One region of the Micromonospora sp. WMMD730 genome, then DNA from elsewhere that is predicted to be linked to it. Evidence: riboswitches for the same ligand, from Rfam matches in the RefSeq annotation. Region 1 holds a riboswitch; each other region holds the start of a gene.
What was found. Region 1 has a riboswitch for cobalamin ahead of ACN265_RS19265 (peptidase). Riboswitches for the same ligand answer to the same signal wherever they lie in the genome.

Region 1 (4,297 bases):
TGCTGCACGTGCCGGTCGACCTGTCGGCCGAGACCTCCCTCGACCCGGAGTTGTCCGCGCGGCTCGCGTTCGCCCGGCAGAAGGTCGACGAGGTGGTCCTGCTCGGGCGTGCGCTGCGCGACGGCACCACCAGCCTGCCCGCCCCGCTGCCGCCCGTCCCGTCGGCGTGGCGGCACGATGACGTGCGTGGGCGGTTGGCTGCGCTGCGCCCTGCCGACCGGCACCGTGGCGACTACGCCGAGCGGGCCGCCCGCCAGCAGGAACGGCTGGGGCTGCCGGACCTGCCGACCACCACGATCGGTTCGTTCCCGCAGACCGCCGAGCTGCGCCGGGCCCGTGCCGCGCACCGCGCCGGCACCCTCGACGACGCCGGCTACACGCAGCGGATGCGCGCCGAGGTGGAGCAGGTCATCCGGTTGCAGGAGCGGCTGGGTCTGGATGTGCTGGTGCACGGTGAGCCGGAACGCAACGACATGGTCCAGTACTTCGGCGAACAACTCGACGGTTTCGCCGCCACCGCCCACGGCTGGGTGCAGTCCTACGGGTCCCGTTGTGTCCGACCGCCGATCATCCACGGTGACGTGGCCCGCCGGGCACCGATGACCGTCGCGTGGTCCACCTATGCCCAGTCGCTGACCGACCGTCCGGTCAAGGGCATGCTCACCGGGCCGGTCACTATCCTGGCCTGGTCGTTCGTCCGGACCGACCAGCCGTTGGCCGACACCGCCGACCAGGTGGCGCTCGCGCTGCGCGACGAGTGCCGCGACCTGGAGGCCGCCGGTATCCGGATCATTCAGGTTGACGAGCCTGCCCTCCGCGAGACCCTGCCGCTGCGTCGGGCCGACCAGAAGGCGTACCTGGACTGGGCGGTCGGCGCGTTCCGGCTGGCCACCGGCGGCGTCGCCGACGACACCCAGATCCACACCCACCTGTGCTACAGCGAGTTCGGTGAGGTGATCACCGCCATCGACGCGCTCGACGCGGACGTCACCAGCATCGAGGCGTCGCGTTCGAAGATGGAGATCCTCGACGACCTTGCCGCGATCGGCTACCGCCGGGGCGTCGGCCCGGGGGTGTGGGACATCCACTCGCCCCGCGTCCCACCGCACCACGAGGTGGTCGACGCGCTCCGTCGGGCCGTCGCAGCCGGGCCCGCCCGACGACTGTGGGTCAACCCGGACTGCGGCCTGAAGACCCGCACCTATCCCGAGGTCGAGGCGTCCCTCCGACACCTCGTCGCGGCTGCCGCCGAGGTCCGCGCGAGCTGACTGGGCCGGTCCGGGCGGACTCCCCCTGGGGTCCGCCCGGAGCGGATGAGTCGTTCGCGCGACCCCAGCTCCGGCAGGATCGGGCGGCCCAGGATGGTGCCGTCGCGTGCTGCGCGGTGTCCGGGTGGGTGTCGCGGTGGTTCATGGCGTCGGTGTGGGCATGCCCGGCGGTCGCGGGATCCGCTGGGCATCTGCCAGGTCACGGATCCGGCTGTCGGCGTCGCGGTGGGTCGCACAGCAGTCCGGCGTCGAGTCGACGATGCGCCGGATGTCGGCCAGCAGTGTGCTCAGGGTGTTCACCTGGTCGGTCAGGCTGCGGTTTCGCGCTTCGCGTGCGCCGAGTTGCCGTCGCGCGGAGGCGAGACGTTCGTAGTCCCCTGCCGAGAGGACGACGACATCTTCGTCGTCGACTCTGATGCGACGTGGTGCGGCGGGCCTACTCACTGGCCGTTCCGTTCGGCTGGCGTGCCGACGGTGCCGGTAGTCACGACACCGTACGTTGACCGACGGGGTCGTTGTGCTGGTGGCGCTTGCATCAGGGTCTCCTCATGCCGAGTCGTCGAACTCGGCTGGGAGCGGTGCGGTCGCACGCAGCACCGGATGTCGTGCTGTCGACGATGGTCGACCCGCCCTCGAAGGTCGCCGAGCTCGCCACGTGCGGATGCACGTGGGCAGCGGGCAGGTCTTCGGACTCGTGGGCGTCGTGCTCAGGCCTACCGGCCGTCGCTTCCCAGGCCCTGTGGGCCCAGTGCTGATGACGGCGGTCGTTCCCACTCACCGCTGCGGGGCAGTCCCGGTCTCGCACCGGGTTCCCTCTTGCGCCGCCACGTGGTGCGTGGCGGACCGACTGCGGTGTCACGATATCGCGTCGGGTCCCGACGCGGCGATGCTTCCTGCCGCAGTTTCGCCCACCGGGGGGGCGACGGTGAGGCGATGTGCCGTTGCTGATCGCGTTCGTGTCGGGTGGCGAGGGTACGGCCGGCTTCGTCCGGAGAGGACGGCGATCATGCCGTTTCTCACCAACCGTGTTCGAACGATGGCGCATTGACATCCCCTGTCGCGGAGATCAGACTGTCGCGACAACTCCATCAACGCGTGTGCGCGGGGGAAGTCCGGTCGAAGTCCGGCGCTGGCCCGCAACGGTAGGTCGTCGAGGTGGCAGACACTCTGACGGCAAGCCCGAATACCCGCCGCACGCGTGATTTCCGTTCCCCACCCGTCGTGGCCCACGGGTCGGAGGCCGGTCGATCCTGCCTGCCGGTGGCGATCGTCCGGGTTCTGACGACCGCCGGGCCGGAAAGGCGCTTCCGATGGTCGTCCGCCTGAGCCGGCACCGCCTGCTCGCCCTTTTCTGCGGTGTACTCGCCGCTCTCACCCTCGCCGCACCTGCGACCGCCGCGCCCGCGCACCCCGGCGTCGACCGGGCCGGGGCCGCCGCCGGCTGGCTCGCGCACCAACTCGTCGACGGCGAACGATTCGAGGTGGTCTTCGACGGCGTCGCCTACCCCGACCAGGGGTTGACCCTCGACGCGGTGTTCGCCTTCGCCGCCGCCGGTGTCGCCGACGACTTCGGCGCGCAGGCACTGGACTGGGTCACCCGACCGGACATCCGCGACGGTTACGTTGGTGACGGCGGCACCGAGGCGTACGTGGGCGCGACCGCGAAGCTCGCCCTCGCCGTGCAGGCACGCGGGGGCGACCCCACCGACGTCGGCGGCGTCGACCTGATCGCCCGGCTGCGGGGCCTGGAATCGCCCAGCGGCCGGTTCACCGACCGGTCCGCGTACGGCAACTACAGCAATGCGTTCAGCCAGTCCTTCGCGATCCTCGCCCTGGACCGCACGGCGCACGGTGTGCCCGCGACCGCCGCCACCTGGCTGGCCGGGACCCGCTGCCCGGACGGCGGATACCCGCTGCTGCCCGCTCAGCCGGTGTGTACCTCCGACGTGGACGCCACCGCACTGGCGGTGCAGGCCCTCCAAGCGGCGGGGCGTCCGGTCGCGGCTGCCGCCGGGCTGCGCTGGCTGGTGTCGGTGCAGCGCGCCAACGGCAGCTTTGCCGACTCGTCGGGCGTCCCGAACGCCAACAGCACCGGGCTCGCCGCGCAGGCGCTCCGCACCGGCTACCGGCCGTTGGCCTGGGCACGGGCACGGGCGTACCTGGTCGGCCTGCAGGTGGGTTGCAGCGCGGCGCCGGCCGACCGGGGCGCGGTCGACTTCGACGGCGGCACCTTCGATCCGGCCACCGCCACCCGCGCCACCGGCCAGGCCGTCCTGGGCCTGACCGGCGACGGCTACGCCACGCTCTCCGCTGCGGCCGCCGGTTCCGGCGCACCGGTCCTCACCTGTCCATGACCTGTCGCGCCGACCTGAACCCGGGAGGACAAGTGTTCCGTCTCCGATCCATCGTTCGCGTACGGCTCGCCGGCTTGGTGGCCGCCGCCGTCGCCGCCGTCGCCCTGACCGCCGTGGAGCCCGCGCCGCAGGCCGCACACGCCGCCGCCTGCACCGGCACCACAGGGGTCACCGTCGTGGTCGACTTCGCCGCGCTCGGCGGGGGCGTGCAGGTCGCGTGCGCCCTGGGCGACCCGGCCACCGGGGTGGCCGCCCTGCAGGGGGCCGGTTTCACGGTGACCGGCACCTCGCGCTGGGGTCTGGCGTTCGTCTGCCGGATCAACGGCAAGCCCACCTCCGCGACCGAACCGTGTGTCAACACGCCACCGGCCACCGCCTACTGGTCGTACTGGCATGCCCCGGCGGGCGGTTCGTGGTCCTACAGTTCTTCGGGCGCGAGCAGCTACAACCCGGCTCCGGGCAGTGTCGAGGGCTGGGCGTTCGGGGCCGGTGCCGCGCCGAGCATCGCCGCACCCTGACCCTGACCGCTGCCCTGGTGTGACCGGCGCGTCGGCTGCCGGCCGCCGCCCTGGCGTCCCACGACGCCAGGGCGGTACCGTGTCGGCATCCGGTGCGCCGGGTACACAACTGCATACGTCCCGTGTGGGGGGAAGCCGGTAGAAGCCGGCGCTGACC
Region 2 (4,297 bases), 2.2 Mb from region 1:
CTGCCGTACGCGGTGGAGCCCCGGTAGACGCGCTCGCCCATCAGGTCGGCGAAGTCCAGGTGTGCGTTGCGGTGGGTGATCGAGCTGAGGCTGACCACCCGGGCCGCCCGCGCCGCGGCCAGGTTGCCCAGCAGCAGACCGGTCAGCGCGAAGTGGCCCAGCAGGTTGGTGGCGAGGTGCAGCTCGTGGCCGTCCACGCTGGTGCGGCGCGGGCCGAGCAGCACCGCGCCGGCGTTGTTGACCAGCAGGTCGAGCACCGGACGGTCGGCGGCCAGGGCCGCCGCGAACTCCCGTACCGAGGCCAGGGAGGCGAGGTCCAGCTCGCGTACCTCGACGTCGCCGCCCATGCTGTGGGCGGCCCGCCGGCCGGCGGCGGTGTCGCGCACGGCGAGCACGACCCGGGCGCCCCGCCGGGCCAGTGCGGTGGCGGTGACCAGGCCGAGGCCGGAGTTCGCGCCGGTCACGACGGCGGTGCGGCCGTGCTGGTCGGGGATGTGGTCGGCGGTCCAGGTCATCTGCTGCTCCCTGACGGTCGGATCGGACCACCGACGCTAGGGCCCGACCGGGCGGGGCCGGTCGCACCCGGTTGCCTAGGTCCCGCAGACCTACCCACGCCGGTCCGGGCCGCGCCACACTGGCGACATGACCCGTCCGTACGCCCGTGAACTCGGTGACTTCCTGCGTGCCCGGCGCGCCCGGTTGCACCCCCGTGACGTCGGCCTGGAGCCGGGCGGGCGACGCCGGGTCACCGGGCTGCGCCGCGAGGAGCTGGCGCTGCTGGCCGGGTTGAGCACCGACTACTACCAGCGGATGGAGCAGGGCCGGGAGGTGCGCCCGTCCGACGACGTGCTGGACGGGCTCGCCGCCGCGCTCGGCCTCGACGACGCGGAACGCCGGCACCTGTTCACCCTGGCCCGCGCCGCCCGCCGGCCGACGCCCGCCCGGGTCGACCACGGTCCGGAGCGGGTGCCGGAGAGCACCAGGCGGCTGCTGCGGGTGCTGGACACCCCGGCGGTGGTGCTCGGCCGGCACCTGGACCTGCTCGCCTGGAACGCGTGGGCGGTGGCGCTGCTCGGCGATCCGGCGGACCACCCGCCGGACCGGCTCAACATGCTGCTGCTGATGTTCGACGAGGCGGCGACCCCGGTGCGGCGCTGCGCGTCCTGGGAGCAGCAGGCCATGGACTACATCGGCATGATGCGCGCCGCCGTGGCCACGGACCCCACCCACCCCCGGGCCACCGCCGTCGTCGGTGAGCTGAGCATCCGCAGCGCCGAGTTCCGGCGGCTGTGGGCCCGGCACGACGTACGCGGGTCGGTCAGCGGCACCAAGACCTTCCAGGTCCCCGAGGTCGGTGACATCGTCCTGGACTGGGACACCTACCCGCTGCCCGGAAACCCCGGCCCGGTCATGCTGGTCTTCACCGCCGAGCCCGGCAGCGCCGACGCCGACGCGCTGCGGCTGCTGGCGTCACTGCGGGCCACCGGGCGGTCGGATGAGAGTTATCCGACACGCCGACGCGACATCTAGTGTTGCCTCTCCCCCATCTACGCCATATATGGTGTGCCACGCAGCTGGTTCGGCCGGGCCCGGTGGTCCGGTCGAGGCAACAGGGAACCCGGTGGAAATCCGGGACTGCCCCGCAGCGGTAAGTGGGAACGACCGCCGTCATCGAGCACTGGACCGCGAGGTCCGGGAAGCGACGGCCAGTAGGCGACCGACCCCGGTCACGCCCACGAGTCCGAAGACCTGCCAGTGCGCCGTGCGCTGCTGCGCGCGGCGGTCGGAGGTCGCGCGGGACGACCGACGCCAGCACCCGGGCCGGCCGCCGTGCCGCGCCCGTCGGCGTCCTCCCGCGTCCCGATGGCCATCGGTGACAGCGAGGAGAGGTCATGACGAGCACAGCGCAGAGCCCACCGTCCGACGTCGACGGCGCGGAGCCACGCCGGCCCGCGATGCGGGTCCGCAAGCGCGACGGCGACACCGAGCCGGTGGACGTCAACCGGATCGTCACGGCCGTCGCCCGGTGGACCACCGACCTGGACGAGGTCGACCCGCTGCGGGTGGCCACCAGGACGATCAGCGGCCTCTACGACGGGGCGACCACGGCCGAGCTGGACAAGCTGTCGATCCAGACGGCGGCGGAGCTGATCGGCACGGAACCGCAGTACTCCCGCCTGGCGGCCCGGCTACTGGCCGCCTACGTGGACGAGGAGGTCCGTGGGCAGGCGGTGACCTCGTTCAGCGAGTCCATCCGGTACGCCCACGGCCTCGGCCTGATCGCCGACGACACCGCCGCGTTCGTGGCCCGGCACGCACGCCAGCTCGACGACGCCGTCGACCCGGCCGGTGACCTGCGGTTCGAGTACTTCGGGCTGCGTACGGTGGCCGACCGTTACCTGCTGCGGCACCCGCAGTCGCGGCTGGTGGTGGAGACCCCGCAGTACTGGCTGCTGCGGGTGGCCTGCGGGCTGTCCACCACGCCCGACGAGGCGGTCGGGTTCTACCGGCTGATGTCGTCGCTGGCCTATCTGCCGAGTTCCCCGACGTTGTTCAACTCGGGCACCCGGCACACCCAGATGTCGTCGTGTTTCCTGGTCGACTCGCCGCGCGACGAACTGGACTCCATCTACGAGCGCTACCACCAGGTGGCGAAGCTGTCGAAGTTCTCCGGCGGCATCGGCATCTCCTGGTCTCGGGTGCGCGGCCGGGGGGCGCTGATCCGGGGCACCAACGGCCGGTCGAACGGGATCGTGCCGTTCCTGAAGACCCTCGACGCCGGAGTGGCGGCGGTCAACCAGGGCGGCCGGCGCAAGGGGGCGGCCTGCGTCTACCTGGAACCCTGGCACCCGGACGTCGAGGAGTTCCTGGAGCTGCGGGACAACACCGGTGAGGAGGCCCGGCGCACCCACAACCTCAACCTGGCCAACTGGATCCCCGACGAGTTCATGCGCCGGGTCGAGGCCGACGGCGACTGGTCGCTGATCGACCCGTCGGACGCCCCGGAGCTGCCCGACCTGTACGGCGAGGAGTTCGACGCCGCGTACCGGGTCGCCGAGAAGAAGGCGGTCCGCACGGTGAAGGCCCGGGACCTGTACGGGCGGATGATGCGCACCCTGGCGCAGACCGGCAACGGGTGGATGACGTTCAAGGACCCGGCGAACCGGCTGTCCAACCAGACCGGCGTGCCGGGCAACACGATCCACCTGTCCAACCTGTGCACCGAGATCCTGGAGGTCAACAGCGACACCGAGACGGCGGTGTGCAACCTCGGCTCGGTCAACCTCGGCGCGCACCTCACCGACGACGGCGTCGACTGGGACAGGCTGCGCGAAACGGTCCGGACGGCGGTGGTGTTCCTGGACCGGGTGATCGACATCAACTACTACCCGGCCGAGCAGGCGGCGGCGTCCAACCCGCGCTGGCGGCCGGTCGGGCTGGGGCTGATGGGGCTGCAGGACGCATTGTTCGCGCTGCGGCTGCCGTTCGACTCGCCCGGGGCCCGGGAGTTGTCCACCCGGGTCCAGGAGGAGATCTTCCTGACCGCCCTGGAGACCTCGACCGGCCTGGCCGAACGGTTCGGCGCGCACCCGGCGTACCCGCAGACCCGGGCGGCCCGGGGTGACCTGCACCCGGACCTGTGGGGGGTCGAGCCCACCCAGACCGCGCGGTGGGCGGCGCTGCGCAGCCGGATCGCCGCGCACGGCCTGCGCAACTCGCTGCTGGTGGCGATCGCCCCGACCGCCACGATCGCGTCGATCGCCGGCTGTTACGAGTGCATCGAGCCGCAGGTGTCCAACCTGTTCAAGCGCGAGACCATGTCCGGGGAGTTCCTGCAGATCAACACCTATCTGGTACGCGAGCTGAAGGCGCGCGGCCTGTGGACGGCGGAGATCCGCGACCAGATCAAGCGGGCCGAGGGTTCGGTGCAGGGCATCGTCGACCTGCCCGCCGAGGTGCGGGAGTTGTTCCGGACCGCGTGGGAGCTGCCGCAGCGGGCGCTGATCGACCTGGCCGCCGCGCGGGCGCCGTACGTCGACCAGTCGCAGTCGCTGAACCTGTTCCTCAGCGCGCCGACCATCGGCAAGCTGTCCTCGATGTACCTGTACGCCTGGAAGTCCGGGCTGAAGACCACCTACTACCTGCGGTCGCGTCCGGCGACCCGGATCCAGCAGGCCACCGTCACCGTCGCCCCGGTCGTGGCGGCCGACGCCGAGGCGCTGGCCTGTTCCCTGGAGAACCCCGAGAGCTGCGAGGCGTGCCAGTGACCACCGTCGACGAAACCCGCACCGCCGGG
Region 3 (4,297 bases), 1.7 Mb from region 1:
CGCAGCACGGCCAGGACGAGGTTGACCCGGGCCTCACCGGTGGGCACCCCGGCCAGGATGTGCAGCCCGTCGCGGATCTGCACGTCCTTGACCTCGCACAGGTAGCCGTCGAGGTGCAGCACGAAGTCGTCGAAGTCGTCGGCGGCGGGCATCGCCTCGGTGTGCAGGTCGTGGTGGAGTTCGGCGGCGTGCACCAGCTCCCAGATCTGCCCCCGGACCACCGGCACCTTCGCCGGGTCGAGGGCCTGCACGGTGGCGTACTCGTCCAGCAGCTGTTCGAGTTTCGCCAGTTCGCCGTAGGTCTCGGCGCGGGCCATCGGGGGCACCAGGTGGTCGACCACGACGGCGTGCGCCCGCCGCTTGGCCTGGGTGCCCTCGCCGGGGTCGTTGACGATGAACGGGTAGACCAGCGGCAGGTCACCGAGGACGGCGTCGGGGGCGCAGTCGGCGGCCAGGCCGAGTCCCTTACCGGGCAGCCATTCCAGGGTGCCGTGCTTGCCGAGGTGCACCACCGCGTCCGCGCCGAAGCCGCCGTCGGCGACCGGCGCGGCCAGCCACCGGTACGCGGCCAGATAGTGGTGGCTGGGTGGCAGGTCGGGGTCGTGGTAGATGGCGATCGGGTTCTCGCCGAAGCCGCGCGGCGGCTGGATCAGCAGGGTGACGTTGCCGAACCGCAGCCCGGCCAGGACGATGTCCCCGTCGTCGGTGTAGAGCTGGCCGGGTGGCTCACCCCAGTGTTCCCGCATCCGGTCCCGCAGGTCGACCGGCACCTGGTCGAACCAGCGCCGGTAGGTCTCCCCCGGCACCCGGGCCTCGGCGGCGGCCAACTGTTCCGGGGTGAGCCACTCGACGTCGTGACCCCCGGCGGCGATCAACGCGTGGATCAGCGCGTCCCCGTCGGTGGGCGGCGGCGCGTCGCCGAGGTGGTATCCGGCGTCGGCGAGGGCGGCGAGCAGCCGGACCGCCGAGGCGGGGGTGTCCAGGCCGACGGCGTTGCCGACCCGGGAGTGCTTCGTCGGGTAGGAGCTGAGCACGACCGCCACCCGCTTCGTGGCGTTGGGCAGGTGGCGCAGCCGGGCCTGCCGGACGGCGATCCCGGCGACCCGGGCGGCCCGCTCGGCGTCGGCGGCGTAGACCGACAGCCCGTCGGAGTCGATCCGCTTGAACGAGAACGGCACGGTGACGATCCGACCGTCGAACTCGGGGATGGCCACCTGCATGGCCGCGTCGAGCGGGGACAGTCCGGCGTCGCTGGCCGCCCACTGCTCCCGGGTGCTGGTCAGGCAGAGCGCCTGGATCACCGGCACGTCGAGGGCGGCGAGCGCGCCGACGTCCCAGGCGTCCTCGTCGCCCCCGCCGGAGGCGTCGGCGGCGACCGTCCCCCCGGCGGCGAGGACGGTGACGACGAGCGCGTCGCAGCGGGCGAAGAGGTCCAGCGGCCCGTCGCCGGGGGTGAGCCCGCGCAGCGATCCGCAGAAGATCGGCAGCGGTTCGCCGCCGGCCGCGTCGACCGCGTCGGCCAGGGTCTGCACGAAACCGGTGTTGCCGGCCAGCGCGTGCGCCCGGTAGAACACGATCCCCACCGTGGGCCGCCCGCCGCCGTCCTGCGGCCCGGCCACCGGGTCCGCCCCGTCGACCGGGGTGGACGGGCGGTGGTGGTCGAGGATGCCGTAGGGCGGGGTGGGGGTGGGCGGGTCGAAGCCCTCACCGGTGAGCAGGACGGTGTCGGAGAGGAACCGGGCGAGCTGGGCGAGGTTGTCCGCGCCCCCTTCGACCAGGTAGGACAGCGCTTCGGTGGCCACCCCGGAGGCCACCGTGGAGGCCGCCATCAGCTCCGCGTCGGGCACCGCCTCGCCGCCGAGCACGATCGTGGGGACGCCGGAGCCGAGCACCGCCGCGAGGCCGTCCGGCCACGCCTGCCGCCCGCCGAGCAGCCGTACGACGGCCAGGTCGACACCGTCGAGCAGGGCCGGCACGGCGGCCACGTCGACCCGGGTGGGGTTGGCGAGACGGTAGTCGGCGGCGCTGGCGCGGGCGGCGAGCAGATCGGTGTCGGCGGTGGACAGCAGCAGGATGCGCACGTTCGGCTCCGGAGAGTGACGTCCGGCTCGACCACGGGGCCGGGCCGAGCGGGGCGGGAGGGACGCCGGTCAGCGGCGGCGGAGGTCCGACGCACCCCGCCGGCGGCGGGGCATCCGGACCGGCCGTCAGCGGTACGCGGCAGGCCGACCGCCCCGGCGACGGCCGGCGACGGTGGGAGAGGTGGGAGCGCGCGGCGGCGCAGGCTCGACGGTGATGCGGAAATCACCGACCGTGATCGGGTCGGCAGTGACGCTGTGCGTCATCGGTTCCTCCTCGGGTGTCCACGCCCTGGGGTTCTCCGACGGCCGAAGTATCCTGGCTCCCGGATCGACGCTCACCCCCGGCCTTCCAACCGTGCACGCACGGTCGTGACCCACGAGGGGGGATCGCTCCCCGGTGACAGTGGCGGGACCGCGTCGGAATCGCACCGACTTCCTTCACTGCCGTCAGGCCGCGAATGCTGCCACACTCCTCACCCCGAGGTCAACGGCGGCCACCGGCCCCGCGACGGCGCGGAACTGGGCGGCACGGAGCTGATCCGGGCGGCACGGAGCTGGTCGGTCGGGACACCTCTCTCGCACGCTGTCGAGCTGATGATGTCAACGACTCGGGACCGGCACGGCCGACCTGACCGGACGGTTGTCGCGCCGGGTAGCGCCCCGGCCACCCGCCCGGCACCCCGGGGCCGGGGCAGCCTGAGGGCGGCACCCCGGCCCGGTGCCGCGGGGCCGCCTCCTCCAGTGCCGCAGGCCCTCCGGTCACAGGCCCATCCGGTGCTGCGGGGCCGCGCCACCCCGGCCACCCCGACCTGGCGGTACGGGTCGTCCCACCCGGCGGGGCCGATCCGTCACCGTCATCAGCTCGAAAGGGCCCCCGCGACGACATACCCCCGCACCCCTGCCCCGCAGGGTCAGAGGTGCGGGGCGGCCGGCGGTCGCACCCGCCGCCGTGGCCGCACCCCCACGGACCCACATCCCACGGGCCGACATCCCACGGGGGGCACCACCCCGGCCACGCTGCACGCGCGGCTGCGGGGTCAGCGGAGGCGACGCTCGGGGTGGGCCCGGTTCCAGGCCCGCATCCGCTCCGGGTATCCGGTCTTCGCCGCCTCGTAGAGTGGCACCGCGTGCCGGTGGGCCAGCTTGGCCGCCGTACGTGGGGAGCCGGTGCGGCGGCGGATCCACTCCCCGTCGTGCGCGATCGCCACCACCGTGGTGTCGGTGGCGGTCGTCTCGGGTTCGAGATAGAACTCCACCCCCCGGTGGGCGGCCACGAAGTCCGCCAGCGCGGTCAGGTCGTCCCGGGTGGCCTCCCGGTCGAGCTTGGTCGGGATGCCCTCGTCAGCCCGGGTCCGTCGGCTGAACCAGCCCATCTGCCCGTCCTCTCCTCGGCGTCCCTCCAGTGGAGCACCCCCACCTGGAAGGGCGCTGCGAACCCGGTGACAGCCGGCTGAGCGGCCCGTTCACCGCCGGTCGAGGGCGGCCAGCTCGTCGGGGGTGAGTCGCAGCGCGGCGGCCGCGACGTTCTCGGCGAGGTGGGCCGGGTCACCGGTGCCGGGGATGGCCAGCACGTGCGGGCCCTGGTGCAGCGTCCAGGCGAGGCGTACCTGCTGCGGGGTGGCGTCGTGGGCGCGGGCGACGGCGTGTACGGCCGCGCCGTGGTCGGTGCGGGCCCCGCCTTCGCGGTTGCCGCCGGTCAGGGAGAAGAACGGCACGTAGGCGATCCCCCGGGCACCGCACTCGCGGACCATGGCGTCCTGGTCGCCGCGGTTGTCCAGCGCGTAGTTGTTCTGCACGCAGACCACCGGGGCGATGGTCTGCGCCTCGTCGAGGTGGTCGAGGCGGACGTTGGACAGACCCAGGTGCCGGATCAGGCCGGCGTCGCGCAGCTCGGCCAGCGCGCCGAAGCGTTCGGCCACGGAGTCCGGCGCGGGCCGCTTGACGATCCGCAGGTTGACCAGGTCGAGGTGGTCGCGGCCGAGCCGGCGCAGGTTCTCCTCCACCTGGGCGCGCAGCTGCGCCGGGCTGGCCTCCTCGTGCAGGCCGGTCGTCGGGTCGTCCCGGAAGCCGACCTTGGTGGCGACGACCAGCCCTTCCGGGTACGGGGCGAGCGCGGCGCGGATCAGTTCGGTGGCGTACCGGGCGGGGCCGGTGCCGACCTTCAGGGTGCCGCCCGGCGAGACGTAGAACGCGGCGGTGTCGATGTGGTCGACCCC
Region 4 (4,297 bases), 2.4 Mb from region 1:
TGCTGCCGGAGCTGCCGCGACGACCCCGCAGCGGCGGAACCGAGACGGCGGCTTTCACCTTCAGCGACCGGGAGACGGATCTGAACGACCACGTCTTCTTCGCGTGCTACCTGGAGCGCGGCGAGAACGCGCTGGCCGACGCGGGGGTGCCGCCCGGCCGCACCGACACCAGCCGGTGCTGGTACCTGCGACCGGCGCAGGCCGGTCAGTCGATCACACCGGCGGTCACCGAGACCGCCCATGGGCACGTCGTCGAGCTGCGCTTCGGCGCGGGCGGCTTCCCGGCGGCGGTCTGCGAGTACGCCAGCATCGAGCGGTGACCGACCCGAGCCGGGGGAGGCCGGTCGGGATCGGACCGATGTCAGCCGCTCACCGCCGCCGGGATCGCCGCCGCGCTCACTCGCGGAACGCCTCGGTCGCGGCGGTCCGCCGGTTCCACATCGCGACGGCCACCGGATCGCCCCAGCGCACGCAGAAGTCACGACACCGCAGGCACATCCGGACCATGGCCGCCTGCCGCTCGCCCCAGCCCGGACGCTCGCCGTAGCCGGTGAAGAGGTGATCGAGGTGATCGACCGCCAGGGGATGGTGCATCCGTACGATCCACTCGGTCCACGCGAGGTCCTCGACCGCCGGGCCGAGATGGCACAGCTCCCAGTCGATGACCGCCAGCACCTCGTCGACCGCCTCGTTCACCAGGATGTTCTGCGGGCCGAAGTCGCCGTGCACGATCACCTCGCCGGTGCCGGGAAGACCCGGCACCGTCGCGGGGTCGACGTCGGACAGCCGTCGCCGGGCCTGGCCGCACAGCCGCAGGACTGCAGCGGCGTGACCACCGTCCAGGGCGTCCTGCGCATGCCAACCGGCGACCTCCGCGACGGCAAGCTCGCCGTCGGGGGCCGCCCGGACCTCCGGGACGGGAAAGCTGCCGGCCAGCCCGGACAGTGCGGCCCGCTCGACCGTGAAGCGCTGTCCGGCATCGGGCCCCAGGTAGGACTTGCGCACCGTGCCGGCCACCCGGCTGGTCGCGTTGGTGTATCCGTGCGGCAGCCTCAGCTCCTCGTCGCCGGCCGTCTCGGTCATGCCGTTCTCCCTCTCCGTCGTTCGACGCGCCCGGACCGGACGGACCTCGCCGGCACCGGCTCGTACGGTCGCCGCGCCGCCGTCGCGGACCACGACATCACGTCCCGAAGCCACGGTCTCGAACACCGTGTCGCTGCGCAACGGGTCCGGCACCTCGACCCCGACGTGCTCCTCCCGCCGCACGGGAGTCCAGCGACCGAAGCGCGCCTCGTCGTAGGCCTGGCAGCCGGCCACCTCGGCGAGGACGTCGCACACCCCGGCGTCCACGTGGACGCCGGAACACGGGGACCCGCTGCGTGTGCTGTCGGGTCGGGCCGTGGCCGGCCGGCGTCGGTGGTGCGGGTTAGCATCGGCGACGGCATGATCGTGCGAGGTGCCCCGCGCATGCGGGGAGAATCGGGAAGCCGGTGTGATTCCGGCACGGGCCCGCCGCGGTGACCGGGGAGCGACCGTCCAGGCGCGAGGAGCGCAGCCACTGGCCCAAGGGCTGGGAAGGCGGACGGGTAGGCGTTGATCCGGGAGTCCGAAGACCGGCCTCGCGTCGAGCGCCCACCCGTCGGGGGTGGGCCGAGCGCAGCGGGAGCCTGCCTGTGGAACTCTACGACGCCATCCACCGCCGCCGGGACGTCCGGGCCGAGTTCACCGGGGAGCCGGTGCCGGCCGACACCCTGCACCGGATTCTCGACGCCGCGCACGCCGCGCCCAGCGTCGGCAACTCGCAGCCGTGGGATTTCGTCCTGGTCCGGGACCCGGCCGTCCGTCGCCGGTTCCATCGGCACGTGCAGGCCGAGCGGGCGACGTTCGCCGCCACTCTGGACGGTGCGGCGGCCGAGCGGTTCGCGCGTATCAAGATCGACGGGGTGCTGGAGTCGACGCTGTCGGTGGTCGTCACCTACGACCCGCAGCGCGGCGGCCCGGCGGTGCTCGGGCGGCACGCCATCGCCGACGCGGGCCTCTACTCGGTCTGCCTGGCCATCCAGAACCTCTGGCTCGCCGCCACCGCCGAAGGGCTGGGCGTCGGGTGGGTGTCCTTCTACCGGGAGCCGTTCCTGGCCGAGCTGCTGGGTGTGCCGGCCGGCATCCGGCCGGTGGCCTGGCTCTGCGTCGGGCCGGTCACCCACCTGGAGGCCGTGCCCGATCTGGAGCGGCACGGGTGGCGGCGGCGCAGGCCCCTCACCGAGGCGATCCACCACGACCGGTGGCTACGGCGGGGGACCGACCAACCGAACAGCTAATTCGGGTACGTCGATGCGACAGCTAGGCTGGCGTCGCACTGAGTCATCGCTCGGCTACGTTGGGAGGAGTTTCATGCGTACCACCGTCAAGGTGTTGGCGGCGTCCGCGCTCGCCGCCCTGAGCCTCGCCGCCGCCGGCGCCACGCCGGCTCTCGCCGCCGCCCCGGCTCCCTTCTGCGAGTCCGGCGCGTCGCAGTTCTACTGCGACGCCAGCAGCACCGGCACGACGACCTGGAGCATCACCTGGTACTCCGGCAGTGTCGGCACCTTCACGACCGCCGGGCCGACTCTCTTCGCCACCTGCCCGGCCAGCAACCTCGGCCACCCCGTGCGGGCCAGCTACAGCTACGTCGACGGCGGCACCACCCAGTACAGCGGCACCACCCAGTTCATCTGCCGCAGCGGCTCCTGGCAGTAGGGCCGTCCGGCGTCCGGCGTACGCGCGGGTGACGCGCGTACGCCGGACGGGCTCTGGTGTGACCACCACCCGGGCGTCGACGCCGGACTTTCCGGGACCACCGGCACCGACGACCGGACGCCGGTCACGTCGTGGTGATGGCCGCAGCTCGTGAGTAGCTGTACAGGATGTATCCCCGGTAGACGGCGGCGTGGAACAGGTAATGCGCGATGCCCACCATCTCACCGTCGCGCCGTGCGCAGATGCCCCGGATCTGTTCGCCGTCCACCAGGCGCTGCCACGTGCGTTCGTAGCCCTCGTCGTCGACCTCGGTCGCGGGTCGATCCGGCCGGCCCGCCCAGTGCGCGGGGAAACGCCGGGTCAAACCCTCCCACTCTTCGCGGTCACGTCCAGTCAACGAGTCGATGCTCACCACGGCCGTCATCCTCGCATCACCTCCCGCACTGCGGAGGGCGTCGGACGCGGTGTCCGGCGGACCGGACGCCACCTCGGTGCACCAACACTGCCGGGTGGGCAGGTATGGGTTTGTATGGGGATCCCCCGCACGGCCCGACGTCACGCGACGCTCGTCGGCGAGGCCCGCCCCGAGGGCGGGCGCCGAGCTATTCCACCTGCGGTGGGAGGGAACGATGATGAGATTGCTACCGCGAGGACACCGGTCACCATCCGGGCTGGTGGGCATCACGATCGCGGCGGTACTGCTGGGGATGGGGGTACATGCCAGCGGGGAGGGGAGACCCCCGGCTGCCCAGGGGGATCTTCAGGACTGGCATTCGACGATGGTGAAGGTGCCGCGGCCGTCGGCGCAGGGGTGCTTCACCGCAGCCTATCCCGAACTGGTGTGGCAGAAGACCGGGTGCGTGGCCCCGCCGTCGGCTCCGATGGCCCCGAACCTCGAACAGGCTCCCCGGCGGGACGTCGGGGGCGGGATCGGGATCGTGACGGGAAGGCCGACGGGTGCCGGTCCGATCACCCGCGCGTCCGGCAGTTTCGAGAAGGTCAACCAGCAGAACCTGAGCGTGACCAGCGTCCCGACCGACGGGCCGACCATGCCGGGCAGCTACTCGTTCCAGCTCAACACCAACCACCTCCGGGTCCAGGAGTGCAACGGTTCACCGACCGCCGGCCTGTGCCGGGGCTGGAAGCAGTTCGTGTTCGCCAACGACGGCACCAGGGGCGGCAATCCCAACCCGGATCCCAGCCCCAGCCGCCTCTACGTCGAGTACTGGCTGCTGCACTACAACCCGGACCCGGGCCAGCCGTGCCCACCGGGGTGGACCGAGGCACCGGACGACTCAGAGACCCACTGCTCGCGCAAGACCGACGCGATCCAGCTGCCCTACCTGCCGATCCAGAGCATGGCGAAGCCGGCCCTGCGACTGGACGGCTCGGTCGCGAAGACGGCCGATGGGCAGGAGACCGACACCGTCACCTTCAACGACGGGTCGGGGCGGATCTACTCGTCCACGGGAGCGGGCATCCTCCACGCTCTGCCACCGGATCCCCAGGAACCCGCCTCGGAGTGGACGCAGGTCGAGTTCAACGTGTTCGGCTACGGCCA

Region 2: linked by a shared signal. The riboswitch ahead of ACN265_RS10205 (ribonucleoside-diphosphate reductase subunit alpha) and the one ahead of ACN265_RS19265 (peptidase) in region 1 are both predicted to bind cobalamin.
Region 3: linked by a shared signal. The riboswitch ahead of cobN (cobaltochelatase subunit CobN) and the one ahead of ACN265_RS19265 (peptidase) in region 1 are both predicted to bind cobalamin.
Region 4: linked by a shared signal. The riboswitch ahead of bluB (5,6-dimethylbenzimidazole synthase) and the one ahead of ACN265_RS19265 (peptidase) in region 1 are both predicted to bind cobalamin.

What each region holds. Positions count from the first base shown of each region.
Region 1 covers NZ_JBMHML010000002.1:4,497,330-4,501,626, forward strand. Annotated here, with positions in the region: gene metE (5-methyltetrahydropteroyltriglutamate--homocysteine S-methyltransferase) at 1-1,268, shown strand, start outside; gene ACN265_RS19260 (hypothetical protein) at 1,410-1,712, opposite strand; cobalamin riboswitch at 1,929-2,131, opposite strand; cobalamin riboswitch at 2,350-2,477, shown strand; gene ACN265_RS19265 (peptidase) at 2,579-3,622, shown strand; gene ACN265_RS19270 (hypothetical protein) at 3,619-4,140, shown strand.
Region 2 covers NZ_JBMHML010000002.1:2,281,074-2,285,370, reverse strand. Annotated here, with positions in the region: gene ACN265_RS10215 (oxidoreductase) at 1-515, opposite strand, end outside; gene ACN265_RS10210 (helix-turn-helix transcriptional regulator) at 643-1,530, shown strand; cobalamin riboswitch at 1,558-1,771, shown strand; gene ACN265_RS10205 (ribonucleoside-diphosphate reductase subunit alpha) at 1,893-4,268, shown strand.
Region 3 covers NZ_JBMHML010000002.1:2,837,979-2,842,275, reverse strand. Annotated here, with positions in the region: gene cobN (cobaltochelatase subunit CobN) at 1-2,081, opposite strand, end outside; cobalamin riboswitch at 2,391-2,520, opposite strand; gene ACN265_RS12395 (hypothetical protein) at 3,119-3,454, opposite strand; gene ACN265_RS12390 (aldo/keto reductase) at 3,545-4,297, opposite strand, start outside.
Region 4 covers NZ_JBMHML010000002.1:2,118,676-2,122,972, forward strand. Annotated here, with positions in the region: gene ACN265_RS09490 (hypothetical protein) at 1-320, shown strand, start outside; gene ACN265_RS09495 (phosphotransferase) at 397-1,350, opposite strand; cobalamin riboswitch at 1,439-1,636, shown strand; gene bluB (5,6-dimethylbenzimidazole synthase) at 1,674-2,318, shown strand; gene ACN265_RS09505 (hypothetical protein) at 2,392-2,736, shown strand; gene ACN265_RS09510 (GNAT family N-acetyltransferase) at 2,861-3,160, opposite strand; gene ACN265_RS09515 (hypothetical protein) at 3,516-4,297, shown strand, end outside.